Regions from separate parts of the Cytobacillus sp. FSL R7-0680 genome, predicted to be linked through region 2. Evidence: a T-box and tRNA genes for the amino acid it is inferred to sense, from the RefSeq annotation. Region 2 holds a T-box; the other holds one or more tRNA genes.
The links. The T-box of region 2 lies ahead of metG (methionine--tRNA ligase). A T-box ahead of a tRNA ligase gene usually reads a tRNA of that ligase, here a tRNA-Met.

Region 1: it encodes a tRNA-Met, which carries the amino acid that the T-box ahead of metG (methionine--tRNA ligase) is inferred to sense. The anticodon was not compared.

What each region holds. Positions count from the first base shown of each region.
Region 1 covers NZ_JBBPAO010000001.1:2,709,397-2,723,846, forward strand. Annotated here, with positions in the region: gene rodA (rod shape-determining protein RodA) at 1-1,044, opposite strand, end outside; gene MKY26_RS13505 (DUF4931 domain-containing protein) at 1,177-1,941, opposite strand; gene MKY26_RS13510 (FixH family protein) at 2,138-2,893, opposite strand; tRNA gene MKY26_RS13515 (tRNA-Arg) at 3,196-3,269, opposite strand; tRNA gene MKY26_RS13520 (tRNA-Asn) at 3,285-3,359, opposite strand; tRNA gene MKY26_RS13525 (tRNA-Ile) at 3,370-3,446, opposite strand; tRNA gene MKY26_RS13530 (tRNA-Gly) at 3,454-3,524, opposite strand; tRNA gene MKY26_RS13535 (tRNA-Leu) at 3,542-3,623, opposite strand; tRNA gene MKY26_RS13540 (tRNA-Cys) at 3,628-3,698, opposite strand; tRNA gene MKY26_RS13545 (tRNA-Gln) at 3,703-3,774, opposite strand; tRNA gene MKY26_RS13550 (tRNA-His) at 3,791-3,866, opposite strand; tRNA gene MKY26_RS13555 (tRNA-Trp) at 3,873-3,946, opposite strand; tRNA gene MKY26_RS13560 (tRNA-Tyr) at 3,950-4,033, opposite strand; tRNA gene MKY26_RS13565 (tRNA-Phe) at 4,047-4,122, opposite strand; tRNA gene MKY26_RS13570 (tRNA-Asp) at 4,142-4,218, opposite strand; tRNA gene MKY26_RS13575 (tRNA-Met) at 4,222-4,295, opposite strand; tRNA gene MKY26_RS13580 (tRNA-Ser) at 4,310-4,402, opposite strand; tRNA gene MKY26_RS13585 (tRNA-Met) at 4,419-4,492, opposite strand; tRNA gene MKY26_RS13590 (tRNA-Ala) at 4,519-4,594, opposite strand; tRNA gene MKY26_RS13595 (tRNA-Pro) at 4,608-4,684, opposite strand; tRNA gene MKY26_RS13600 (tRNA-Arg) at 4,693-4,766, opposite strand; tRNA gene MKY26_RS13605 (tRNA-Gly) at 4,770-4,844, opposite strand; tRNA gene MKY26_RS13610 (tRNA-Leu) at 4,868-4,949, opposite strand; tRNA gene MKY26_RS13615 (tRNA-Lys) at 4,959-5,034, opposite strand; tRNA gene MKY26_RS13620 (tRNA-Thr) at 5,049-5,124, opposite strand; tRNA gene MKY26_RS13625 (tRNA-Val) at 5,140-5,215, opposite strand; tRNA gene MKY26_RS13630 (tRNA-Glu) at 5,220-5,294, opposite strand; rRNA gene rrf (5S ribosomal RNA) at 5,325-5,441, opposite strand; rRNA gene MKY26_RS13640 (23S ribosomal RNA) at 5,712-8,645, opposite strand; rRNA gene MKY26_RS13645 (16S ribosomal RNA) at 8,972-10,520, opposite strand; gene MKY26_RS13650 (amino acid ABC transporter ATP-binding protein) at 10,844-11,623, opposite strand; gene MKY26_RS13655 (amino acid ABC transporter permease) at 11,638-12,843, opposite strand; gene MKY26_RS13660 (amino acid ABC transporter permease) at 12,852-14,027, opposite strand; gene MKY26_RS13665 (amino acid ABC transporter substrate-binding protein) at 14,128-14,450, opposite strand, start outside.
Region 2 covers NZ_JBBPAO010000001.1:3,771,952-3,786,401, reverse strand. Annotated here, with positions in the region: gene MKY26_RS18975 (VOC family protein) at 1-242, opposite strand, end outside; gene MKY26_RS18970 (MFS transporter) at 307-1,530, opposite strand; gene MKY26_RS18965 (alpha/beta family hydrolase) at 1,614-2,252, shown strand; gene MKY26_RS18960 (DUF2283 domain-containing protein) at 2,272-2,661, opposite strand; gene MKY26_RS18955 (peptidase G2 autoproteolytic cleavage domain-containing protein) at 2,740-5,220, opposite strand; gene MKY26_RS18950 (VOC family protein) at 5,426-5,908, opposite strand; gene MKY26_RS18945 (helix-hairpin-helix domain-containing protein) at 6,057-6,518, opposite strand; gene MKY26_RS18940 (hypothetical protein) at 6,544-6,792, opposite strand; gene MKY26_RS18935 (aminoglycoside 6-adenylyltransferase) at 6,905-7,768, opposite strand; gene metG (methionine--tRNA ligase) at 7,830-9,470, opposite strand; T-box leader at 9,551-9,826, opposite strand; gene MKY26_RS18925 (hypothetical protein) at 11,097-11,807, shown strand; gene MKY26_RS18920 (hypothetical protein) at 11,898-12,095, opposite strand; gene MKY26_RS18915 (cytochrome c biogenesis CcdA family protein) at 12,115-12,462, opposite strand; gene MKY26_RS18910 (cytochrome c biogenesis CcdA family protein) at 12,459-12,845, opposite strand; gene MKY26_RS18905 (hypothetical protein) at 12,892-13,263, opposite strand; gene MKY26_RS18900 (nucleotidyltransferase domain-containing protein) at 13,310-13,462, opposite strand; gene MKY26_RS18895 (hypothetical protein) at 13,459-13,581, opposite strand; gene MKY26_RS18890 (class I SAM-dependent methyltransferase) at 13,606-14,343, opposite strand; gene MKY26_RS18885 (Cof-type HAD-IIB family hydrolase) at 14,358-14,450, opposite strand, start outside.

The DNA.
Region 1 (14,450 bases), 1.1 Mb from region 2:
CGGTAAAACACCAATTGTCATTCCGATATTTTGAAAGACATGGAAAGTTATTAAACTAATTACCCCTACACAAACATATGTATAGAATGGCGTTCTCGTACTAATACCTATTTTAGTCAAATGATAAATCAATAAGAAAAATAAACTAACAACCACACTTGCCCCAATAAAACCGAACTCTTCTCCTATGATACTAAAAATAAAATCTGTGTGACTTTCTGGTAAGTAAACTTCTCTTGTGCCGTAGCCCTTTCCTGTTGTCTCACCAGAACCGATTGCAAGTAAGGAGCGCGTTAGTTGAAAACCTGTAGAACTTTGATAATTATAAGGATCGATCCAAGAATAAATTCGCCCCAATTGGTATTCCTTTACTCCCAAATATTTCTCCAACAACTCTGGATGCCACAATACAAAATAAAAAATACCAACAACTAAAGTTACACCTACACTTACAATAGGCGCAAGTATTTTCCAAGTGATACCTGAGATAAAAACCATTCCGAGCAAAATCGCTAAAATTACCAAGGAAGTCCCCAAATCTGGTTGTTGCATGATGAGTAACAAAGGGAACCCAGTAACAATTAGCATTTTAAATAATAGGAAAAAATCTGTTTTCACAGTTTTTAATTGTGTCTTTTGATGATGGTCATCGATGACCCTGGCTAAAGCTAATATGAGAAAAACCTTTACTAACTCAGCAGGCTGTATTTGTCCAAGACCAGGCAGCCGTATCCATGATTTCGCTCCATTAATTACAGGAGCAATACTTTCAGGTGCGACAACAAGAAACCCAAGTAGCAATAGTCCAAAACCGTAAGCATACCAAGAAATTTTCTTTAATTGTTCAGCATCTAATGTAATGACTGCTAATATAATCCCTATTCCCACTACATACCATACAATTTGTTTTAGTAAAAAATTCTCACCGTATTGTTCAGTCGTTTGTGCACTATATATAGAAATACAGCTCACTAAAAACAATAAAAATAAAATAAGAACTAAAGTATAATCAATTCTCGATGTTGTCGTTCGTTTAGAAGTCATTAATCAATCTCCTTATGAAACAAAGGCTCTTCATTAAAAATAATCTGTGTACAATACTTCATTATATTTTTTTTAGATGAAAATCACAACAGCTACGTATATTTCTTTTTTGTAACAAAGAAAAAATGCATATTATAATTGTACATATTTACTTTGAATATCCTTCACCATCCACATGATGTTATTAGGTACTTGTGGCAAGAAATATCCGATAAAAAGAGGGCTTGTTACATATCGAGGGACAATTTTTGCAAATATTTCATTCTCGAAATGGTAAAAGAATAGATTATAGCTGTTACATGTAAAAGGAAAATCCCTCAAAATATATTTGGTTGCCATTTGAATATATTTAGCAAACGCTGCGATATCCTTTTTCTGTCCTAATTTAACATTAAATTCATAAAAACCAATACGTGGTTTATTAGATAAAGAAAATTCAGTATCACCATGTTGATCAATTAACTCTCCTACAAAATCGTCAGCCTGCACCTTATTTTGATATACGACATCATATAAACCTACAATTTGCATATGAGGATGAGCAATGCTTCCACCTGAATGAGGACCATGATTCTTGAAAAAAATCACAGATTTATATTTATCACTTTTCTCCATACTTAACCAATTGTCTAAACCAAATGTAATCAATCTGACTAAATGGTTGTCATCATACTGTGAAAGTTCCGTGTCACACTGATCTGTCTCGATTAAGACCGTTTGATGAGCATTTTCTAATACGGGATATTTATTCTCCAACCAAATGATTGGACCATCCTCCGCAATAATCTTCGTCAATTGTTCTCTCTGACAGAACGGACACACTTGTTCTTTATTCCTTATACTATTAGGTTTCTGTTTACCAATGCTTGTATTAAAAAATAAATGAGTATTTGTCATTTGTTATTCTCTCCTGATTTCAATTACTTACTTCTATTATAAAGGGCTTCTTCTTTATAGTGTGAAAGTTTGATTATGATTAGTATAAAATTCATCAATATTAAAGGCAACTTCACTTGCGTAACATGAAAACAAAAGTACATTATTAAATAAGATAAAAAAGATATTTGCATATGCAAATATCTTTTTTCTACTGTTAATTTACTATGACCTCAAATTCACTATGTTCATGTAATCCTTCATCATTTTCTACATGAACGACAATCTTGTATGTTCCATTATCAGTAAATGCATGTGTTGCTGTATACATCCCACTAGTTTCCTCTACTGCATCTACCCATGCCACCTGATGATCATCAATTGACTGAACGATTTCTAACCTCACATTTGCCTCTTCAAGTCCTTGTTCTTCTTTAGTAATATGAATATCAAATGGAGTTTCCTCATTCGTCTTAATATCAGCAGTAGGACTTATATGTATCGCTACATTTCCATCATGCTCATGTGCGCTGTGGCCTTGATTTTCTTCTTCGTTATCTATTTCAGCACTGCCTACCGCCACTTTAACTTTAGGCATAGTGTGCATACTTCTTGCGGTGACATGTGACTGAATATGATAGATAGCATCTTTTTCAAATGTATAGGATGCAACGTACTTGCCATCATTCTCGTGTTCTGCTTCTATTAATTCACCATTATCCTTTTTCCCATCTTCCCACAATTCAAATTTTACTTCATCTGCATCTTCCACAGACTCGTCTCCCTGAGTAACAGTAACTTCCAAGCGTACTTCTTCGTTCCTTTTAATCTGACTTGGTATCGAGATACTGGCATCGATTGCAGCAGGAACTGATCCTTCCCCACCACTAGAGTTTGCATCATTCTCTGCATTTCCACAAGCAGCAAGAAAAATAATCATAATTACAGAAAAGGTTGATATCCACTTCTTCATAAAAAGCCCCTCTTTCTTAAACATCTAATCTTTCTCATCTATATTACTAATAATATGTGTTAGAAAAGTGAAATAATTTGTTAATGAGAGAAATATGTAAAATAAAGAAAATATAGGTATAAAAAAAGATTTATTTGGAGAAACTTCTATTACAAGTGTAAATCCCCCTTTTTAGCTTCCATTCATGGAAGCTTTTTTTTTGTACTTATCTACAAAGCTTTCAACTAGATGCCTAGAAGCTTAATTTAAAATTAATCATACAAAAAAGCTCATAAACCTTATAGAAGATTTAAGAGCTTTGACGCGCCTTAGAGGATTCGAACCTCTGACCCACAGCTTAGAAGGCTGTTGCTCTATCCAGCTGAGCTAAAGGCGCAAACTAAAATATGTATGGCTCCGCAGGTAGGATTCGAACCTACGACCGTTCGGTTAACAGCCGAATGCTCTACCACTGAGCTACTGCGGAATAATATAAATGGTGGGCCTAAATGGACTCGAACCATCGACCTCACGCTTATCAGGCGTGCGCTCTAACCAGCTGAGCTATAGGCCCCTATTTAAGCGGGTGAAGGGAATCGAACCCTCATCATCAGCTTGGAAGGCTGAGGTTTTACCACTAAACTACACCCGCATTTAAGAACTTCAACATACCGGTGGTCGGGGTCGAACCGACACTCCCGAAGGAACACGATTTTGAGTCGTGCGCGTCTGCCAATTCCGCCACACCGGCATAAAGGCAACACCCGGATTTGAACCGGGGATAAAGGTTTTGCAGACCTCTGCCTTACCACTTGGCTATGCTGCCATAACTGGGCTAGTAGGGTTCGAACCTACGAATGACGGAATCAAAATCCGTTGCCTTACCACTTGGCTATAGCCCAATAAAATGTTTAAAAATGGGGCGGCTGATGGGAATCGAACCCACGAATGTCGGAACCACAATCCGATGCGTTAACCACTTCGCCACAACCGCCATAATTGGCAGGGGTAGTAGGAATCGAACCCACATCAAAGGTTTTGGAGACCTTCGTTTTACCATTAAACTATACCCCTAGATGGTGGAGGGGGGCAGATTCGAACTGCCGAACCCGAAGGAGCGGATTTACAGTCCGCCGCGTTTAGCCACTTCGCTACCCCTCCAAAAAAGACTAAATGGTGGCTCAGGACGGAATCGAACCGCCGACACAAGGATTTTCAGTCCTTTGCTCTACCGACTGAGCTACTGAGCCAAAATAATAAATATGTAAATGGCGGTCCGGACGGGACTCGAACCCGCGACCTCCTGCGTGACAGGCAGGCATTCTAACCAACTGAACTACCGGACCAGATTGCGGGGGCAGGATTTGAACCTGCGACCTTCGGGTTATGAGCCCGACGAGCTACCGGACTGCTCCACCCCGCGATAATAAATATTAATGGCGGAGGAAGAGGGATTCGAACCCCCGCGGGCTTTAACACCCCTGTCGGTTTTCAAGACCGATCCCTTCAGCCAGACTTGGGTATTCCTCCATTAATAAAAAAGCAATAGCGGCGGAGGGGATCGAACCCCCGACCTCACGGGTATGAACCGTACGCTCTAGCCAGCTGAGCTACACCGCCATAAAATATATTGTTAAAAATTAAATTGGTGGAGCCTAGCGGGATCGAACCGCTGACCTCCTGCGTGCAAAGCAGGCGCTCTCCCAGCTGAGCTAAGGCCCCTAAAAAGTATTCGTGGTCGGGAAGACAGGATTCGAACCTGCGACCCCTTGGTCCCAAACCAAGTGCTCTACCAAGCTGAGCTACTTCCCGAAATAAAACGCGCCCGAGAGGAGTCGAACCCCTAACCTTTTGATCCGTAGTCAAACGCTCTATCCAATTGAGCTACGGGCGCATATGGAGCGGAAGACGGGATTCGAACCCGCGACCCTCACCTTGGCAAGGTGATGTTCTACCACTGAACTACTTCCGCAAATATCCATTATAAAATACTAATGCGGGTGAAGGGAGTCGAACCCCCACGCCTTGCGGCGCCAGATCCTAAGTCTGGTGCGTCTGCCAATTCCGCCACACCCGCAAATATAAATGGTGAGCCATGAAGGACTCGAACCTTCGACCCTCTGATTAAAAGTCAGATGCTCTACCAACTGAGCTAATGGCTCGTACAAAGGACGAGTGGTGCCGGCCAGAGGACTTGAACCCCCAACCTACTGATTACAAGTCAGTTGCTCTACCAATTGAGCTAGGCCGGCAAATAAACACAAAAATGGTGGAGGATGACGGGATCGAACCGCCGACCCTCTGCTTGTAAGGCAGATGCTCTCCCAGCTGAGCTAATCCTCCAAAATGGTGACCCCTACGGGATTCGAACCCGTGTTACCGCCGTGAAAGGGCGGTGTCTTAACCGCTTGACCAAGGGGCCAAAAAATAACCCCAAAAATTGGGGTAGTTTGCCCGGCAGCGTCCTACTCTCACAAGGGGACAGCCCCTAACTACCATCGGCGCTGAGAAGCTTAACTTCCGTGTTCGGTATGGGAACGGGTGTGACCTTCTCGCTATCGCCACCGGACTATGAAATTGTAAGGGAATCGTTCCCTCAAAACTAGGTAATGTTGAAGAAGATATTTATGAGTAATCGCCTATGCGTTGCTGATGCGACTACTTACGTAGTGCTGTCTAGCTGCGGCGCCTAGGAGCCGCCCGCATTTCGTATTGTCCAGCTACAGCGCCTAGGTGCTCGAGGTCATAAGTCAAATTTGTCATGAGGTTAAAGAACAACCTCCTGTCAAATCTGTCTTATGCTTGTCGCACCTATGCAAGGCGCTTTCGCTTTTCGTTTTTGGTTAAGTCCTCGATCGATTAGTATTAGTCAGCTACATGTGTCGCCACACTTCCACCTCTAACCTATCAACCTGATCATCTTTCAGGGATCTTACTAGCTTGCGCTATGGGAAATCTCATCTCGAGGGGGGCTTCATGCTTAGATGCTTTCAGCACTTATCCCTTCCGCACATAGCTACCCAGCGATGCCTTTGGCAAGACAACTGGTACACCAGCGGTGCGTCCATCCCGGTCCTCTCGTACTAAGGACAGCTCCTCTCAAATTTCCTGCGCCCACGACGGATAGGGACCGAACTGTCTCACGACGTTCTGAACCCAGCTCGCGTACCGCTTTAATGGGCGAACAGCCCAACCCTTGGGACCGACTACAGCCCCAGGATGCGATGAGCCGACATCGAGGTGCCAAACCTCCCCGTCGATGTGGACTCTTGGGGGAGATAAGCCTGTTATCCCCGGGGTAGCTTTTATCCGTTGAGCGATGGCCCTTCCATGCGGAACCACCGGATCACTAAGCCCGACTTTCGTCCCTGCTCGACTTGTAGGTCTCGCAGTCAAGCTCCCTTGTGCCTTTACACTCTACGAATGATTTCCAACCATTCTGAGGGAACCTTTGGGCGCCTCCGTTACTCTTTAGGAGGCGACCGCCCCAGTCAAACTGCCCACCTGACACTGTCTCCCATCCCGATAAGGGATGTGGGTTAGAATTTCAATACAGCCAGGGTAGTATCCCACCGACGCCTCCACCGAAGCTAGCGCTCCGGCTTCTAAGGCTCCTACCTATCCTGTACAAGCTGTACCAAAATTCAATATCAGGCTACAGTAAAGCTCCACGGGGTCTTTCCGTCCTGTCGCGGGTAACCTGCATCTTCACAGGTACTATAATTTCACCGAGTCTCTCGTTGAGACAGTGCCCAGATCGTTACGCCTTTCGTGCGGGTCGGAACTTACCCGACAAGGAATTTCGCTACCTTAGGACCGTTATAGTTACGGCCGCCGTTTACTGGGGCTTCGATTCAAAGCTTCGCGTGAGCTAACCTCTCCTCTTAACCTTCCAGCACCGGGCAGGCGTCAGCCCCTATACTTCGCCTTGCGGCTTCGCAGAGACCTGTGTTTTTGCTAAACAGTCGCCTGGGCCTATTCACTGCGGCTCATCAAGGCTTTAACACCCTAATGAGCACCCCTTCTCCCGAAGTTACGGGGTCATTTTGCCGAGTTCCTTAACGAGAGTTCTCTCGCTCACCTTAGGATTCTCTCCTCGCCTACCTGTGTCGGTTTGCGGTACGGGCACCTTATTCCTCGCTAGAGGCTTTTCTTGGCAGTGTGGAATCAAGAACTTCGGTACTAAATTTCCCTCGCTATCACAGCTCAAGGTATGTGACCATGGGATTTGCCTCATGGTCCCTCTAACTGCTTAGACGCACATCCAATAGTGCGCTTACCCTATCCTCCTGCGTCCCCCCATCACTCAAACAGAATACGGTGGTACAGGAATATCAACCTGTTGTCCATCGCCTACGCTTTTCAGCCTCGGCTTAGGTCCCGACTAACCCTGAGCGGACGAGCCTTCCTCAGGAAACCTTAGGCATTCGGTGGATGGGATTCTCACCCATCTTTCGCTACTCATACCGGCATTCTCACTTCTAAGCGCTCCACCAGTCCTTACGGTCTAGCTTCAACGCCCTTAGAACGCTCTCCTACCACTGAACATCAACGATGTTCAATCCACAGCTTCGGTGATACGTTTAGCCCCGGTACATTTTCGGCGCGGAGTCACTCGACCAGTGAGCTATTACGCACTCTTTAAATGGTGGCTGCTTCTAAGCCAACATCCTGGTTGTCTAAGCAACTCCACATCCTTTTCCACTTAACGTATACTTTGGGACCTTAGCTGGTGGTCTGGGCTGTTTCCCTCTTGACTACGGATCTTATCACTCGCAGTCTGACTCCCATGGATAAATCTTTGGCATTCGGAGTTTGTCTGAATTCGGTAACCCGATGAGGGCCCCTAGTCCAAACAGTGCTCTACCTCCAAGATTCTTACGCATGAGGCTAGCCCTAAAGCTATTTCGGAGAGAACCAGCTATCTCCAAGTTCGATTGGAATTTCTCCGCTACCCACACCTCATCCCCGCACTTTTCAACGTACGTGGGTTCGGGCCTCCATCCAGTGTTACCTGGACTTCACCCTGGACATGGGTAGATCACCTGGTTTCGGGTCTACGACCACATACTAAATTCGCCCTATTCAGACTCGCTTTCGCTACGGCTCCGTCTGTCCAACTTAACCTCGCATGTAATCGTAACTCGCCGGTTCATTCTACAAAAGGCACGCTATCACCCATTAACGGGCTCTAACTACTTGTAGGCACACGGTTTCAGGATCTCTTTCACTCCCCTTCCGGGGTGCTTTTCACCTTTCCCTCACGGTACTGGTTCACTATCGGTCACTAGGGAGTATTTAGCCTTGGGAGATGGTCCTCCCTGCTTCCGACGGGATTTCTCGTGTCCCGCCGTACTCAGGATCCACTCTGGAGGGAACGAAGTTTCAACTACAGGGCTTTTACCTCCTATGGCGGGCCTTTCCAGACCTCTTCGTCTATCTCGTTCCTTTGTAACTCCGTATAGAATGTCCTACAACCCCAAGAGGCAAGCCTCTTGGTTTGGGCTAATCCCGTTTCGCTCGCCGCTACTCAGGGAATCGCGTTTGCTTTCTCTTCCTCCGGGTACTTAGATGTTTCAGTTCCCCGGGTCTGCCTTCCATACCCTATGTATTCAGGTATGGATCCTATCCCATAACGGATAGGGGGTTTCCCCATTCGGAAATCTCCGGATCAAAGCTTACTTACAGCTCCCCGAAGCATATCGGTGTTAGTCCCGTCCTTCATCGGCTCCTAGTGCCAAGGCATTCACCGTGCGCCCTTATTAACTTAACCATTGTTCGGCTTGCGATAAGCTACGCATTTCGGCGTCAGCTCACTCGTCAACATCCTCATGTGCACAAGACGCACACTCCGGTGTTTCCTCGCTCGCTTCCTTGAACTGCTTGCTTCTCACAACCCTCACGGTTGTATGTTTTTAAAAAAAGTTTAGTATCTCTACTCTATTACTATTATATAGAGAGAAAATAACTAAGGTGGCGATTACTCGGTAATCTTCTTCATTACATTATCTAGTTTTCAAAGAACGATTGAATTGAGAGATTATACTCTCAAAACTGAACGAACAGTCTAACATCAAGTTAATTCCGTATATTCCTTAGAAAGGAGGTGATCCAGCCGCACCTTCCGATACGGCTACCTTGTTACGACTTCACCCCAATCATCTGTCCCACCTTAGGCGGCTGGCTCCAAAAGGTTACCCCACCGACTTCGGGTGTTACAAACTCTCGTGGTGTGACGGGCGGTGTGTACAAGGCCCGGGAACGTATTCACCGCGGCATGCTGATCCGCGATTACTAGCGATTCCGGCTTCATGTAGGCGAGTTGCAGCCTACAATCCGAACTGAGAATGGTTTTATGGGATTGGCTAAACCTCGCGGTCTTGCAGCCCTTTGTACCATCCATTGTAGCACGTGTGTAGCCCAGGTCATAAGGGGCATGATGATTTGACGTCATCCCCACCTTCCTCCGGTTTGTCACCGGCAGTCACCTTAGAGTGCCCAACTAAATGCTGGCAACTAAGATCAAGGGTTGCGCTCGTTGCGGGACTTAACCCAACATCTCACGACACGAGCTGACGACAACCATGCACCACCTGTCACTCTGTCCCCCGAAGGGGAAAGTCCTATCTCTAGGATTGTCAGAGGATGTCAAGACCTGGTAAGGTTCTTCGCGTTGCTTCGAATTAAACCACATGCTCCACCGCTTGTGCGGGCCCCCGTCAATTCCTTTGAGTTTCAACCTTGCGGTCGTACTCCCCAGGCGGAGTGCTTAATGCGTTTGCTGCAGCACTAAAGGGCGGAAACCCTCTAACACTTAGCACTCATCGTTTACGGCGTGGACTACCAGGGTATCTAATCCTGTTTGCTCCCCACGCTTTCGCGCCTCAGCGTCAGTTACAGACCAGAAAGTCGCCTTCGCCACTGGTGTTCCTCCAAATCTCTACGCATTTCACCGCTACACTTGGAATTCCACTTTCCTCTTCTGCACTCAAGTTCCCCAGTTTCCAATGACCCTCCACGGTTGAGCCGTGGGCTTTCACATCAGACTTAAGGAACCGCCTGCGCGCGCTTTACGCCCAATAATTCCGGACAACGCTTGCCACCTACGTATTACCGCGGCTGCTGGCACGTAGTTAGCCGTGGCTTTCTGGTTAGGTACCGTCAAGGTACCGGCAGTTACTCCGATACTTGTTCTTCCCTAACAACAGAGTTTTACGATCCGAAAACCTTCATCACTCACGCGGCGTTGCTCCGTCAGACTTTCGTCCATTGCGGAAGATTCCCTACTGCTGCCTCCCGTAGGAGTCTGGGCCGTGTCTCAGTCCCAGTGTGGCCGATCACCCTCTCAGGTCGGCTACGCATCGTCGCCTTGGTGAGCCGTTACCTCACCAACTAGCTAATGCGCCGCGGGCCCATCTGTAAGTGATAGCAGAACCATCTTTCAATCTAATTATATGTATAAATAGATATTATCCGGTATTAGCCCCGGTTTCCCGGAGTTATCCCAGTCTTACAGGCAGGTTGCCCACGTGTTACTCACCCGTCCGCCGCTAATCTTTGGGAGCAAGCTCCCTCAGATTCGCTCGACTTGCATGTATTAGGCACGCCGCCAGCGTTCGTCCTGAGCCAGGATCAAACTCTCCAATAAAGTGTTTGATTAGCTCATTTGCACCTATGGTGCTTTGTTGCTGATAAATCAGCTTTTTAAAATTACGCTTGACGTTTTATGTTCGTTCAGTTTTCAAAGAACAATCTCGTTCGCTTCAGAAGCGACCTTCTTAATATATCACCCAGTGTGTTTGATGTCAATAACTTTTTTATAAAATCTTATGTAAGTTACTGCGTCAGTAACGACTGCTTTAATATAATATCACCTGTTATTATTATTCGTCAATAACTTTTTTAAAAAAATTAATCTATTACATAAATAAAAAGGAGTCAGCACTTTCATGTTATGCTGACTCCTTTTTATTATAGTATTTGCGATAAGAACGCTTTCGTCCTTTCATGTTGTGGGTTATCAAATAATTCTACTGGTGTTCCCTCTTCCACAATTTCACCGTAATCAAATAGAACAATACGGTCAGCTACTTGGCGAGCGAATCCCATTTCATGTGTAACTACTACCATTGTCATTCCTGATTCAGCCAACGTCTTCATTACATCCAATACCTCTTTTACCATCTCAGGATCTAACGCTGAAGTCGGTTCATCAAATAACATGATTTTCGGTTGCATCGCCAGCGCTCTTGCAATAGCCACCCTTTGTTGTTGTCCACCTGAAAGTTGACCTGGATATTTATCAGCTTGTTCAGGGATACCCACCCTTTCAAGCAACTCTTTCGCGATTTGTTCAGCTTTTTGCTTCTTCCACCGCCTCACCCATATCGGTGCTAAAGAGATGTTTTTTAGAATCGTCATATGCGGAAAGAGATTAAAAGATTGAAAAACCATCCCTGTTTCTTTTCTTATTTCTTCTATATTCTTTAAATCATCAGTCAACTCAATACCATCTATCTTTATTTGTCCTTGTTGGAACTCTTCTAAAGCATTAAGGGTGCGAATAAAAGTAGATTTCCCTGAACCAGATGGCCCCAGAACAACAACAACCTCACCTTGTTTCACACTAATATTTACATCTTTTAAAACATGCAGTTGTCCAAACCATTTATTTAATCCCTTCACTTCTATTATATTTTCTCTTTTTTCAATAGGTATATCTATTTTCTCAACTCCAAATATACTTTCCATCTATATATATCCCCCTAACGCTCTCCAGCACCTAAAGTATTTTCTAATCTTCTACTTACATACGACATAAGCGAACAGAATATAAAGTAAATAAACGCGATAAACAGAAATACTTCCATGTTCTTACCTAAAAAGGCAGGATTTGCAATCACCTTTTGCCCCATCCCTAATAATTCAGTTAATCCTACAATCGCTACAAGAGAAGTATCTTTGAAAATTGAGATAAATTGACCAACACAAGCTGGAATTACAGCTTTGATAGCTTGAGGAAGAACAACAAAACCCATGGTATATGTGGAATTTAAACCTAAAGCTTGCGCTGCCTCGAATTGTCCCCTCGGGATCGATTGCAATCCACCTCTTATATTTTCAGCTAAATACGCCGCACTAAATAATGTGAAACCAACCATTGCCCTGAGGACATTACTCACGTCAATACTATTACCTAAAAAAAGCGGCAACATCAACTGAAATACAAATAGTATTGTAATTAGAGGGATCCCTCTTATCAGTTCAATATAAATGATACAAAACCATTTCACTACAGGGAGTTTACTTCGTCTTCCTAGAGCTAATAAAACTCCCAAAGGAAAAGAACAAACAATTGCCACACTTGCAATAAGTAGCGTTAACAAGAAACCTCCCCAAATATTAGAATTCACTTTTGGTAAAATACCGAAACCATTGAATAGAGAAATAACAAGCGGAATGAACAATATCCATAATAATAAAACTGGGATTTTTAGCTTCTTCACTTTTCTTCCTATTATATAAAAGAGGAAAATAAAAATAATATTCCCTACAAGAATAAGCCTCGTATTTGTTTGGATAAATGGCAGGACAAGCGAAACGAGCATTAGCCCAGCAATAACCAATGCCACATGCCTCATCACTCCTCGCCATAGCCCCCATGAGCTTCCTAAAAGAGCAGAAATGAGAAAAATAGCTACCCAAACTCTCCAAGTCTCCTCTAATGGAAATTGCCCAACCATGAGTAAACGAAAGTTCGTTTCGATAACAGTCCAATCAGCTGTGAAAATAAATTCCCCTGTATGGAAGACAACATATGAAATAATGGCAACTGACACGATAGTTAATATAATATTTGGCCAAGTACCGAATAAGTTTGTCTTTAACCAACCACCTACACCGACTGTTTTTTTAGGCGGTCCCACAACCGAAGTATCAGTAGTAACGTTTATTTGAGGTTCATTGTTCATGCTTACACCTACCTTTCAACGAGTTGTGCTTTCTTATTAAAGTAGTTCATAAATAAAGAAGTAATTAAACTAAACGTTAAATAAACAGCAATCATTATCGCAATGGCCTCTATTGGGCGCCCCGCTTGATTCATTACTGTGTTTCCGATACTTACAATCTCTTGATAACCAACTGCAACAGCCAAACTTGAATTCTTAGTTAAGTTCAAATACTGACTGGTTAAAGGTGGGATAATAATTCTAATAGCCTGTGGGAAAATCACCAATCTTAGAGCTGTTGAATTTTTTAACCCTAATGCTTTCGCAGCTTCAGACTGCCCCTTATTGACTCCATTGACCCCAGCTCGTATGATCTCTGCAATAAATGTAGATGTATAAATGACCAACCCGAGTAATATAGCGGAAAATCCAGGTGATAGGACAAAACCACCATCAAACCCATTTCCTGCAACAGACGGAGCATGGAAGGTTACTGGTGTATTTCCAGTGACTACGTAAGATATAATAGCAACCACCACGATAACGCCCAACGCCCACAATGATGGAAAAATCTTTTTCCCAGACTCGATTTGTTTCTTTAACATCAAACGATATACAAAAAAAGCAATTACCAGTGACACAAAGAATAAAATGCCCCAGAGTAAAATCCCTTGATTTTCTTCGTACCAAGGAATAGCTGTACCGCGATTTGAGAAAAGCATTGGTCCAATCTGAAGGGCTTCTTGAATTTTTGGCATTGGTAAAAACACGGCATAAAACCAAATAAAAATTTGTACAAGCAATGGTGTATTTCGAAAAATCTCGATGTACGCTCCGGCAAGTTTACTTAATAACCAGTTATTCGACATTCTCGACAACCCTACAATCAATCCAAGAATAGTCGTCAAAATGATACCAAAGAATGCAACCCTCAATGTATTAAGCATGCCTATGAGTAAAGCTTTTCCATATGTATCAGTCGGTTGATAATCAATCATCGCCTCCGAAATAGAAAACCCCGCTGTATTGGCAAGGAAATCGAACCCTAACTGTAAACCTATTTGTCTTAGTCCACTTAACGCATTGTTAATTAAAAGATATCCGAATGCTAAAACGATAATAGCAAATACTACTTGTAAGATAATTGGGATAATCTTTTTATTTCGCCAAAATGGTGGAGAAATCGACTTCTTCTGATTCGACAGTTCACTCACATCTTACACTCCCTTCTAGAGGTACCTATTTAACTAATAGTTTAAAATAGACCTGCTATAGAGAATTCTCATCAAGCAGGTCTATCTTTACTTAACGGAATGGAGGAGAGTAAAGAATTCCGCCATCAGTGTATAATGCGTTTAACCCTCTATCTAACTTGAAAATAGTATCTGCTCCAAGATTCTTCTCGAAAATTTCGCCATAATTCCCTACTTGTTTAATAATCTGGTAGGCAAAGTCATTAGGGAGCCCTAACTGTTCTCCAAGATTTCCTTCAGTTCCTAGCAATCTTCTAATTTCAGGATTTTCCGATTCTAAAAATTCATCAACATTTTTAGAATTGATGCCAAATTCTTCAGCTTGAATAGTAGCATTAACCATCCAGTTCACTGCATCAAACCACTTATCATCTC
Region 2 (14,450 bases):
AAATAAAAGGAAAAGCTTGGTGTGAAATTGAACTGATGGGCGATATTACTATCAATGCACATCACTTCTTGGTCCTTTAGCTTGAATATGGCATGCATTACTGTCCCTTCATCACCCGCTTCATTTTCACCATAGCGGACAATATTTATAATGCTTGAGTCTTCAATAATTGTCGTATAATAATTCATCGCTTGCTCTGCTTGGCCATCTTGAAACATAAGAAAAGGCATGACACTTTTCATCGCTAATCTCCTTTATCTCTCATTTTCATTCATCATACTTCAATCGGAAGTTAGGAGCAAATCATTAGCTAGAGACAGCCTTATCTTCAAAATAACTTGCCTTTGATGGACGATAGATAGTTGCGACTAACGCAATGGAAACAATTCCACTAATCACTGCAAATACAACACTTACTTCTTGTAGGGTAAACCACTCAGCTAGGAGACCCAGTAGTAATGTCAAACCAATTTGGACGATTCCTTGCAATAGATCAGCTACACTTGCAAACCTCCCCATTATGTCGACAGGTACTTGTTTTTGGAAAAAAGTCACGTAACCTGCATTTGCAAACGTAAAGAAAAACCCTAATATGACAAAGGCTATGGTTGCAGTTAAATAATGTGAAGATGCATAGAAGACAATGTAACCGATAGATGTCAATAACATCCCCGCACCAATATATAGTTTTAATGATAATTTTTTCGCTAATAAACTCGAACATAAACCGCCAAATATAGCACCGATACCTGTCATAGCCACAATATAGCCATACGCTTCATTAGATAGGCCAAGATCTCTCGTTAAAAAGGTAACTTCTTGAGAATCTAGGGCGACACATATGAGCATCGTCGTTTGGAACAACAAATAGACAGATATAAAATATTTGGCTCCTTTTGAAAACCGGATAATTGTTCGCCAATCTTCTATTAATGTTTTTAAGCGAATTCGCTCTCTAACATGATTATTCTGCTCATCCACATTAGGAAGTAAGAAAATAAAGAAAGCACAAATAATAAAAGTAGCCGCATTAATATAGAAGCAGACAGCCAAACTAACCGTCGTCATTAGTACACCTGCAATAGCTGGACCAATCATAATTGCCCCATTACCTGCCATTCCGATAAGAGAGTTAACTCGCTTACGTTCTGACTCTGGAATTAATTTGGTTATGTATACTTGTGAGCTTGGTCCAAAGAAACTACCAGCCAAATTAATAAGTAACAATAAAAAGTAAATTAACCATAATGAATGTAAAAATGGTAAACAGACAACTAAAAGACCACGTACAATATCGATAAAAATCATTAACCTTCTTTTATTTACTCTATCAATCACGCTTCCTGACCAAAGGTTGGTCATAAGCATTGCTAGAGGTCTAATAATATAAAGACCCGCAACTGCAGCTGCAGAACCGGTTAAGTCAATAATATATACGTTCAACGCAATCAAATAAATCCAATTTCCTAAATAAGAAACGCCTATACCCAATATAAGCAGCGCAGGATTTCTCCACCCGATAGGTATCACCCCTTACAAAAAAATATAAGATTCAGAAAATACAGTACAGGAAATATGTTACACTACTTATAAAAAATAACAAGGGGAAATCGATGGAAATTCACGAAAGAAACTTACAAAAAGAGGAAAAAGTAGTTAGATATACTCATATAAATTCAGGTGCTCCGTCCGTATGTATTATGTTTTCAGGAGCGGGATACAACTATAATCATCCATTGTTTTACTACGCTACGATGATGATGATTGAACAGGGCATTGATGTTGTTCATATCCATTATCAATATGAAGCAAATTTATTAAAAACACATAGAGTAGAAGACATTTCATCCTTAATGATGGCAGATATTCACCTAGTTATTACGGATCTATCTCAAAAACATATCTATCAAAAAACCATCCTGTTGGGCAAATCTCTTGGTACGATACCGATCACTTTACACCTTGCGAAAGAAGAAATTTTCCGTGAGGCACAGATTATTCTTTTAACACCGTTATTAAAACTCCCATCAATCGCTAAGGCAACAGTACTTATAACGCAAGAGGTGTTACTCGTCATAGGTAATCAAGATCCATATTTTCATCATGAAACAATCGAAGAAATGAAGGAACGTTCTATTCAAATAAAAATAATCGATGGCGCACATCACTCACTCGACATCAACTATCATACGGAACAATCCCTTCAAACTTTAAAAACAGTAATGGCTGAATTAAAAAGATTTATTTCTTGAAAGCAAAAAAAACTAAAAATTATTTTACCATGCTTTTTAAAATCTGTTTCTTATATTTGTGAAAATCAATAATGTCGAAGCCGATAAAGTATTTAGACTGCTCATCAGCAAAATAAAATTGGATGCCTTTTAGCAGATAATGTTTCTTAACAGCTTGTCCAGATAGCCGGAAGGATAGGGTTTCTCCATTTTCGTGATATATTTTTTCTTCCCCTGCTATCGGGGATAATCTTTGCGCAATCTCTCCAAGACATTCTATACCAACGATTCGATCATACTCATCAATATCAACTAGTAATGGAGAATCACCCACATCTTCTGTTGCTTGAATTGTATATGTTTCTGAATTAGGCAGCAAATAGATATAGCCAGCTCCCGCCTCTGTATCAAATGTAATTCTAGATTCCAAACGTTTTCCCCCCCCAGATTTTTAGTTTATTATGTAAACATAGGGTTCCTCTTTATAGAAACCCTACATTCTTACGGTTTAATTATTTTTATTATTAATTGTATTAGCCAACTGGGAAAGCATTTGTTTCATTTCTTGTTGCTCTTGTTGATATCGGTTAGAAAGCTCGATTATTTCACTTTCATTGCCTTTTATCATAATAATGACTTGATTAGCGGCCGTTCTTTTAATCACGCGATACCCTTGCTGTGAAGTAGTTGCTATTCCTTCATTATTTGGTAAACAATAGCCATTCACTTGACAACTACCATCATCTCTTACTCTTAATTGTCCCAATAACCCTACTGCAGACCACTCTTGTCTATCTTGTCTTGAAACATAAGATTGCGATGGATCCCATTTCGTACTAATGATCGGTTTGGTTTCTGTAAACGATGAGCGAGTTTCTCCATTTTTTGTAGCTGGCAAAGGTACTTCAATATGGGTGTATATTCTACGTCCCCATTCATCTAATTCATATTTCCCCTGCCAATTCAAGCTTGCACTATTACCTAATAAACTTGGAGTAGCACTTGTTACACCAAGAATATAGCTATCAGATGCAGTTGCCTTTCGCATCTTATCTCCTTCTAATGTAACAAAGTATCCTGGATCAATTGCCAAGCCATCTATACTTTCAAACATCTCTGCTATATCTGCCCCACCAGTATTGTATGTGGCTCCATCAATATACATTTCGCCATTACTAGCTAACCATTTAGCACCGAGGCTTCTTGTGTCTGCAGCTGTACCGTTGCCAATAAACCATGAAAAAGGTTCTTCGGCATCACCGTATCTACCTATAATATGCGCGCCGGCTTGATCATTTGTACTTGTTCCAAGTCCCTCCGCATGAGAGTAATCACCTGAAGCGATCGTATCTGTGCCTTCTGCATGACTTGCTAATCCACTCGCCACATTGTTAAATCCTTCAACATGGGAACTATTGCCGCTTGCAGTGTTAGGTGCAGGTAAGTTTGCACCATCTGAACCCCCTTCTGCGTGTGCTGAAAAACCACTTGCGGTATTTTCTGTTCCTTCCGCATGAGAAGCATTTCCGCTGGCAATTGTACCTAATCCTTCTGCATGTGCATAAGGGGCATCAAGTGTTGTACTAGATAAGTAGCCCTCAGCATGGGAAGCAGTGCCCGCTGCCACAGTACTCTGACCTTGGGCATGTGCAAAAGTGCCTGAAGCAATTGTGGAATTTCCTTCTGCATGCGATGCGTAGCCAGATGCCTCTGATCCATCACCCTCCGCATGAGACCAAGTACCAGAAGCAACTGTTGAAGTACCTTCCGCATGAGCCGCATCTCCACTTGCAACGGTTAAATATCCTTCCGCATGAGTATACACACCTTGTGCCTGTGTACTCCCCCCTTCGGCATGAGAGTAAGATCCTATCGCTTGAGTATTGTACCCTTCGGCATGAGTACCAAAGTTACTTGCTACACTTAGAAAACCCTCGGCATGTGCGCCAGAATTGGAGGCAGTTGTTTGAATGCCCTCCGCATGAGCACCATAAGCTGTTGCATTTGTTGAACCACCTTCTGCATGCGAAGCGATAGCGGTAGCAGAAGTAGATAAACCCTCGGCATGTGCAGCACTACCAGAAGCTAACGTACCATCTCCTTCCGCATGAGAGGCATCTCCACTCGCGGTTGTACCTAACCCTTCTGCATGCGAAGCACCCCCACTTGCTGTTGATTCTGAACCTTCTGCATGCGAAACATCTCCACTTGCACTTGTTTCAGAACCTTCGGCATGAGAGGTTTCTCCACTAGCTGTTGTTGCATAACCCTCGGCATGACTATTATCTCCAACCGCCGACGTATTTGTTCCTTCAGCATGTGCCTCATTTCCAATTGCCGAAGTATTAATCCCCTCGGCATGAGAGGCATATCCACTTGCTTCAGTCCCATGTCCCTCAGCGTGTGATACTCCACCGATGGCCAAACTTTCAAAACCCTCCGCATGGGAGGCTGTCCCTAATGCATTCGTAGAATTCCCCTCAGAATGAGACCCATCACCGTTTGCAGTTGTACTAAAGCCTTCTGCATGTGCAGCGACTCCACCTGCATTCGATTGAGCCCCTTCTGCATGTGAACCAATTCCTTCTGTTGTTGTTCCATAACCTTCTGCATGTGAGCTATCAGCAATCGCTGTATTCCCAAAGCCTTCCACATGGGATGCTGTGCCTAAAGCTTCCGTCGAATTCCCCTCCGCATGGGAGGCTTGCCCACTCGCTAGTGTATTAAACCCTTCACTATGTGCGGCGACCTCCGTCGCATTAGTACTTGATCCTTCCACGTGAGAAGCTGCACCTGTTGCTGTTGATGCATAACCCTCGGCATGTGATGTCTCACCAGTTGCTATACTATTATAGCCCTCCGCATGAGACGCTGTGCCAACAGCTTCTGTTGTACTACCTTCCGCATGCGAAGCCACACCACTTGCAGTAGTATTATAGCCACCTGCATCGGAACATGTCCCTAAAGCATTTCTATTACAATCAGCCAAATGTAACACTCCTTTCCACAAGAATTTAATCTTTATCCTGATAGTTTATTAAGAAGAGATCATTTTCGTGTGGACAAGTAACCTATTTTTATCACTTTATCTCTTTGGCATTTTCTAAATGTAACCATATTACCGCTCAACTCTTACAAGGCAAAAAAAAAACGAAAAAATGATATATGAAGCAACATTTTTTCGTAAAATTACTCTATTTATATATATCTTGTAGCTTAAGTCCCTTCAAAGATTCTTCCCATTCAGTGATAGACCACTTTTTGCAAACTTTCTGCAACTCCTCTGGTGTATCCACCGTACACATCAACTCTAAACTATTGCCGTCCGGGTCTTTAAAATAAACTGACGCATTACTTTGATGTGATCGAATAAATGGAGCCACCGACTTTCTGTTGCCAAATGGCACTGCTTCAATTCCCTTTGTTTCTAACCAATTTAATGACCGCTTTAAATCTTCATAGGAAACGCGAAAGGCAACATGTCTAACAGAAGGATGATAAGGCAACTTGTACTCTTCACCTTGCCATAGACCTAACCAACTTTTATCCTTTTCAATCCAGAGAAATACTGTCTCTTCATCCCTTAATGCCACCTGTAACCCTAGATTCGTATAAAATTCAATCGCATCATCTAAATTTTTGACTGGTAAATGAGCTTCATATAAGCCTTCTATCATTGCATCATCAGTCCTCCTTTATCTAATTATATTTTTATACAAAAGAGAACTCATCACGACCGATAAAAGCTGTATCTTACTTACGACTTTTGATGGAGAGCGGACTTTGCAATAAGCTACTCTCTTGAATCACAATAGCCAACTTCTCCTAGTCCCTCCACGATTTCTCTGGTCGATCTGATGGAAAGCCATTTGTTATGCGATACGCCTTCCTCTCCTCCGTGAAGTCAAACCATTTTTTAGACATTTGCTTATTGTTAGCAAAATGAATGACACATCGGATTTGATCTTCCACACAGCCATCCGTTCTCACACCCATTTCCTTTTCCAGCAGATCAAATAGTTGTCCAGGGTTTTCATTCTTTATATCTTCTAAACGATAGATTTGCAGATATCGAACAAGTTTATCCGCTAATTCAAAACCAATTGAGGGCACCAATTGGAAGTCTGCCCATCCCTTAATCTTCCGTGCCCTTTCATCTGATATATTTAAATGCTGACTAATTTCTTTTATCCCAAGTATATGTATTTGGCTGATCTTCAATCTTGCCTCTCGTAGTCTAGACCTTTCATCCGCTGTTAAAGGTAATTTAGGTTGATAAGATGGCATCAGCTTCCTCCTTACTGGCTTACATTTATAGTGTTAGTGGTTTATAACCTTTTCTTTTTTTATAATGTTCAAGTGTACCCATCTCTAAGTTAGCTACCATTTCCATTCTCTCTAAATCTCTTCTTGTCACAACAGGATCCGCCACATTCCAGCGCACAGTGCGAATGAAATAATACGTTTTAATTGGGTGAAAGACTACTTTTGAATGGGGAAAAGCATCGAAAGTAAATTCAATCGCTCCCCGTTTTTTATAAGAATAGGAAAGAATATTCATTGTGTGAATCCATCCCTTTGCTTTTAAGTCGTACAATTCTTTACCCTTATACGAAAGGTCTTCAATCCCTTTTTCCGCTTTTTCCTCTCATTCTTTAAGTAGCCTATCTCCTTCACGCTTTCGGTAATTGCCTAACCCCCTCCAAATACGCCAACATGCGGCGATCATCATTGATAGGATAAGAGAATCGAAGGTGATTAGCCACTTCTTGAGCTAACGCACGAAACAATTCGCATGTGGTCATAACTGCTTCCCACATATTTTCCTCATCTCCATCACTATAAGTTTTTCTGTACATCTCCCAATAGGAAGGAGGGAGATAACACTTATAATATTTTCCTAACTTACCAGTAGAAATACGAAAATCATATTGAATACCGATCCACCAATCGACCATTTTGTTTAATGCGTCTCTTATGTCAGAGTTAAACATTGCTTGAGCATATGGCCATTCATCTCGCCAAATGCCTTTCGCCACATTTTGTAGACACCACCAGAAGTTATTTGTATAAGCATCATATTCACCTTCACTCGGTGTTTGCACGTGGTAATCGACATCTGTCGGAGGAGGAATAATGGGCAAGTACTCACCTTTATCTAATAAAGGAACAGTCAGTTTATCTTCCCCATATTCTTTTCGCATCACTTCCTTTGTTTGAAAGCGAAGATCGATGCGATTGCCGTCTGTAAATAGCATCAGAAAACCATAACTCTTGAAGTCATGCACTATTTCTTTACCAAAATCATTTTTATCTGGTTCTTGCTTCATAATCAACTCGCCGAATGATGCGATCCAATTTTGATTTTTAATAAAAGGCTCGGTATCTTCAACGACATAAACAATATCATAATCTTGAAATTGGTCTCTTGGGACATTTATATTTGTTCTGGAACCGTTCATATAAACAGCAAAAATCCTCTCTTCGTTTTTTGCAAAATCTATAATCGTAGCAATCAATTCTGTTTCTGACCTCATCACCTCACCACCCAAGTATTGGTTCTTTGTTTGCTAAGTAAAGTCCTGCTTCCGGCGATTATTAGGTAAGTGATTGTGCTTGTAATCTCGTTAATTCTTTTTCAATGTTCTCTACATCAATGCGCGCAAACAATGGTTCAACTGGTCCAGTGAGTGTCACACCATTCAAAACAACCTCTTGCCATCTCCGCTCTTGGACATTGAGTAATTCAAATACCTTTTCACTTGAAAACGGTAAAAAAGGAGAAAGTAAATGCGCGAGGTTGGCAAGAAGATAAACACAATTAGCTAACGTTTTTTCACAAGTCCCTTGATCCTCATGCCATTGTTGCCATGGCTTTTGCTCATCAAAATATTTATTAGATTTTCGTACATAGGCGAATATATTCTCTAGTGCTTGCTTCATGCTTCCTTGTTCGATGAGGTTTCCAACTTCTTGATATAAGCAGTTTATTTCTCCTTTTATCTTTTCATCAATATCCGACGTTGTAATGACACCGGCAAATGATTTTTCAATAAATTTCAACGTACGATTCACAAAATTCCCATATGCACCGAGCAATTCGCTATTATGGCTATAGATAAACTCTTTCCAAGAAAAATCGGCATCGCGATTCTCCGGTGCATTAATCGTAAGAAAGTAGCGAATTGAATCTGGTTCATATCTTTCTAAGAAATCAGGCACCCAAACAGCCCAATTTTTACTCGTCGATAACTTCTTTTTTTCTAAAGTAACATATTCGTTGGAAATCACCCTTGTCGGCAATGCCGCAATTCCTATTCCTTGTAAAATGGCGGGCCAAATGACCGTGTGGAACGGGATATTATCTTTTCCGTGCACATAATACGAGGTTGTTTCATTTGACCAAAAATGATGATCATCCTGATTGTTTTCTTCGGCCCACTTTTTACTTGCTGAATAATAGCCTGAAACCGCCTCAATCCATACATACACCTTTTTATCTTCATAACCAGAAACAGGGACACTGACACCGATTGGTAGATCTCGAGAAATGGCTCTGTCGTGCAAGCCTTCACCTAAATACCTTTTCGTTAAATGCAGTGCATTCTCTCTCCATAAATGTTGCACCTCAGCCCGTTGTGTATATTTCTCCAAATCAGCTTGTAAGTCCCTTAGTGCAAAATAAAAATGTTCTGTCTCCCTTGTCGTCGGTGTGTGACCACAAATTTTACAGCTGCGTTCATGAAGTTCAAGGGGCTCTAAGATGGTTGCACAATGATCACATTGATCACCTCTGGCAGGTTCATTGCAAACTGGACATAATCCTTCCACATAGCGGTCTGGCAAGAACTGCTGACAATGGTCACAATAGGTTTGCTCTACCTTTCGCTTGTAGATCAAGCCTTTTTCTAAAAGCGCTAAAAATATTTCTTGTACTACATGATGATGATGAGCTGTATCTGTTCTTGTATAAATATCATAAGAAAAACCTAATTGCGTAAAGCAATCAACAAACTCTTGGTGATAGTGATCCGCTATCGCCTGCGGCTCTACCCCCTCCTGTCTTGCCTTCACAGTAATCGGTGTACCATTACAATCACTGCCTGAAACATATAGCACTTTTTCTCCTTTTAAACGATAATATCTTGCCAAAATGTCTCCAGGTAGCAAACTTGAAACATGACCGAGATGTAAAGATCCATTTGCATAAGCCCACGCCCCACCAATAAAAATACTCATCTTCTATTCCCCCTAAATTGTTAGCCTGATTGATTGAGACATGACTGCAAACAAAAAACCTCGCCCCATAGCTATTTCTAGCTAAGGGCGAGGTTTACACCACGCGTTACCACCTTATTTTACAAATAGGTTACCCTACTTGCCTCATCAAGTACGCCAGTCCCAATCGGCCTTTATACTGTGACATTGATAACGAGTGCCAAAACTCGGTGTAGCCTACTTATACTTATAAACAAGTATGTTCAGTACACAGCTCAGAGACCATTTTTGAATGATTGCTTTTTGCTTCTTCTCAGCTACCGAAGCTCTCTGCTTAAAAAACGACACATTCTACTTTTTCTCTTCATTGCTTTTGGAGTGAAAATATTTAAATGTAATTGTAATCAACTGGGTTTTGAAAGTCAATGGGAGAAGTGAAAGGCAAATGTGTTTTGCTCGGCTTTCGTGACGGATTTTCTGGCTGAGTGACTCGCTAATGCTATTTGCTCGGCTTTCGTGGCGGATTTTCTGACTGAGTGACTCGCTAATACTATTTGCTCGGCTTTCGTGACGGATTTTCTGGCTGAGTGACTTGCTAATGCTATTTGCTCGGCTTTCGTGGCAGATTTTCTAGTTGAATGACTTGCTAATGCTATTTGCTCGGCTTTCGTGGCTGATTTTCTGGCTGAATGACTCGCTAATGCTATTTGCTCGGCTTTCGTGGTGGATTTTCTGTCTGAGTGACTCGCTAATACTATTTGCTCGGCTTTCGTGACGGATTTTCTGACTGAATGACTTGCTAATGCTATTTGCTCGGCTTTCGTGGCTGATTTTCTGACTGAATGACTCGCTAATGCTATTTGCTCGGCTTTCGTGGCGGATTTTCTGGCTGAGTGACTTGCTAATGCTATTTACTCGGCTTTCGTGACTGGTTTTCTGTCTGAATGACTTGCTAATGCTATTTGCTCGGCTTTCGTGGCGGATTTTCTGACTGAGTGACTCGCTAATACTATTTGCTCGGCTTTCGTGACGGATTTTCTGGCTGAGTGACTTGCTAATGCAATTTGCTCGGCTTTCGTGGCAGATTTTCTAGTTGAATGACTTGCTAATGCTATTTGCTCGGCTTTCGTGGCGGGATTTCTGACTGAATGACTTGCTAATGCTATTTGCTCGGCTTTCGTGGCGGATTTTCTAACTGAATGACTCGCCTATGCTATTTGCTCGGCTTTCGTGACGAATTTTCTGACTGAGTGACTCGCTAATGCTATTTGCTCGGCTTTCGTGGCGGATTTTCTGACTGAGTGACTCGCTAATGCTTCCTTTTTTTACTTTCACCATTGTTGGTTGTGTATTTCGGCCAAATCACGGGTCTTTATCTATTTCTCGGCGGCACGGGAAAACAATATTTGCCGACGATTTATCTTTCGATTACCAATAAAAGGCCTGGGCTCATCGGGCAGGCACGCGGCGTCATCTACCACTGACCATGGATTATTCTTTTCCCTCTCATAGCTTACTTATTACTACTATTGGCCTTTTATCTCGTCTCGTCAGGTTAAATAACCAGACAAATAAAAATTGGCGGAGGATGACTCATTTATGATTTTTGGGTATATAGAAGGGTAGAGAAATAGGAGGGGAATCACCATGACCATTGAATCCATCATCATTGGCGTTATTCTTATATTCATTCAACTTTTTGCACTAAGGATTATTAAATGGCTACCAATGAAAGAGCAGAAAATACTTTCACTTTCCGGCGGTGTGGCGATCGCTTATGTATTTGTATATATTCTCCCTTCCATGCATGAAGAACAAGACAAGTTAGGTGGCACACTAGCGATCGATTCCGAACTATACTTCTTGGGGTTAATCGGATTAATTGTTTACTATAGTGTGTATAAATTCGCAAAATCTACAAAAGCGCAAAAAATGAACCAAAACGCCGCCTATTTTGTGCAAGCAACTTTTTTCGCTATCTATACATTTATGGTTTCTTATATTGTATTCTCATCTGACGTTCACTCTGGTGAAGCTTTATTTTATGGATTAGCCATCGGTCTTCACTTTATCGGCATATCCTATCATATTGGAAAAGAAAACGAGGATATTCACCACCAATACGGACGCTTTCTATTTGCGATAGCTACGCTTATAGGGGCAATTGCCGGATCAATGGGCCCTACTACAGGGTTATTCGTCCACTCCATCATCGCTTTCAGTTCAGGCGCAATGATCTTTAATGTCATTAGTAAAGAGTTACCGGAGGAAGACTATGCCCACCTGCCCACTTTCTTATTGGCTTCCCTTTTGTACTCATTGATTCTCTTTACTCTTAAAACCGTCTTTAATTGGTAAATAAAAGGAGAAAACCCAATTTAAATGACATGAGCAAATTCCCAGAAACATTTGTTCATGTCTTTTTTATGGAGTTGTACTCAACTCTTCTTACTTACTTTTTCTGTAAAGTATAGCACTAGTAAGAATCATAACGACTGTACCAATCATTAATAAACTGTTTGGGATCCAATACAATTCACTCGGTAAAGTACTAAAAAATATGATAGACAGCACGATCAAAGGTAGCATGCCTAAAATATACAGACGGATGATTGGGTTTTGCCACTTTATATTAAACTGATTCAACTAATTTTCCCCCTTTGTGCTAACTAGTAATCATCCCCCACAACCCTTTCAAAAAGAATTCCGCCTTCGCTCCCCAAATGTTGATGACATACACTTGATCAAAATAGACCATTACCCCAATAATAATCAAAATGAAACCACCCATTTTCATCAAATGACTCGAATATTTATGAAAGAATCGCACCTTCTCAATAGCAAAACCTAGTAAAATAAACGGTATAGAAAATCCTAACGAATAAGCTGTAATATGGATAAAAGTTTGTTCTGGTGGTTGAGCCAAACTAGCGTAAATAATAGCACCTAAGATGGGGCCAATACATGGGGTCCAAGCGGCAGCAAAAATGACGCCTACTAAGTATGAACTCAAAAAGTTCCTGCTTGTTTATATTTAAAGAGGCGTATCTCCTTCATAAGAAGTTTCGGCTGAAAAAGACCCATTAAAAATATCCCCATCATAATAAGGAAAATCCCACCAAACATGCGAATGAGATCATTATATTCTCTAAAAAACTCCCCAAGAAAACTCGCAGAAAAACCCAATACATAGTTTAAAGATGCTAATCCGAAACAAAACGCAACCGCATGAAGGATTACCTTCGACTGTGCACCATGCTTTTGTTTCAGGTCATTTACCGATACCCCGGTAATATAAGAGATAAAAGTCGGATATAACGGTAGCGTACACGGAGAGAAAAATGCCAATAGCCCGCCTAATAATGCTAAGGTTACTGTCATATTCATTATATCCATCACTAGGTATCCTCCTGATCCATTTAAGTAAGTGTATTTCAGTATCTTACAGTAATTCTAACCACTTATGATGTGGCATATGTAATTGCATCGCCGTTTGTAGCCATTTCTTTTCTTCAGAAGATAGGAAATCGACGACTCGAAGAAAGTCCTCTTGATCTTTCGCTCTCGTATCTTTCGCTTTATATAACAACACCACTTCGGGGCTCAAATATGGAATATCTTCTATGTGTACGGACTTCATTTTTTCAAATGAATAACGAATACGCTCATCTCTTCTAAAGATCCAATCGTTATGTTGGATTTCATTCAACAATACCTCTAAAGAAGTACCATTTATCACATTCTGGCAATGAATTTCATGAATCGGTCGCTGTAAGTTTTCTCCTTCCCAAATAACTAGTTCACCATTCACCACTTTCTGAAGCCTCCATTGTTTAAGGTGATTTTTTACATGCGCTTGATCATGACGAAATACAGCGATTTTCAATATCTTTATGTTCTCTAGTCTTTTGACCGATATGCAAATCAATCGCCCAACCACCCGCAATAAACCACGGTTTATCAAATCCCGACATGAGTTCCTTTATTCTATGACAAAGTTGGAACTCCGTCATAATTTCAACCCCATATATAAAGCTCCTGCTACCGGATTGTACGTATATGGCGGAATCTCATAAAACTGGTTAAGAGAATAATTTCTTGAAACGACCAATTCATCTACTCCTTTCTTCAACAACCAACCATCATTGATATTAAGCTACTCGTATTTAGTCGCCGAAATAATGATCATCATGGGTCTTCTCATTTCATTCTTCATTTCCTCTGTATGCATCATATGTTCTGGTGGCTTTGGTTCCACTACTCTTGTGATTTGAAAACCTTGCTTTAGTAAGCCATCAAGATAAGTAGTCAAAGTTTTATGGTATTTCGTTACTTTTTCTTCCAAAAAGGTTGTTTGTCTTTCTCCTTCAAAGAAATAATGGTCGACAGGAAAATGAGAAACCTCTTGCTGTGCATCATAGAACCAATCTTGACTACCTTGTGCTGTAAAAATAGGATGTTCTACAGAAAAAATAAATTGTCCTCCTTTTACCAATCCCTTATGAACATTATTAGCCACTTCTTCAAAGTCAGGTACATAGTGTAGGGCAAGCGAACTTACTATCACATCATAATGCCTCTCCTTTATTTGCATATCCTCTATTGTGGATCGAATATATGTAACATTTTCAAAGTCTTGTGACATTGTTTTTGCTTTCGAGATCATTTTTTCAGAAATGTCTACTCCCACAACTGATTTAGCTCCATGCTCTGCCGCGAATCGGCAATGCCAACCGAAACCACAACCTAAATCTAAGACGGTTTTATCCTGAAAGGTCGGCAGCATACCTTTTAATGTTTGCCATTCTCCAGCTCCTTCTAAGCCTTTTACCGATCGTGTCATTTGGCTATATTTTTCAAAAAAGGATGCTTGATCATATATATTCTCCTTCATAACGAACCTCCTTCTTATAAAATATTGAACTTCATTAATGCCTCATAAATCCCTCCTTCACTTGCCCTAGAAGTCACATAATCCGCAGCAGTCTTAACGCCTTGGCT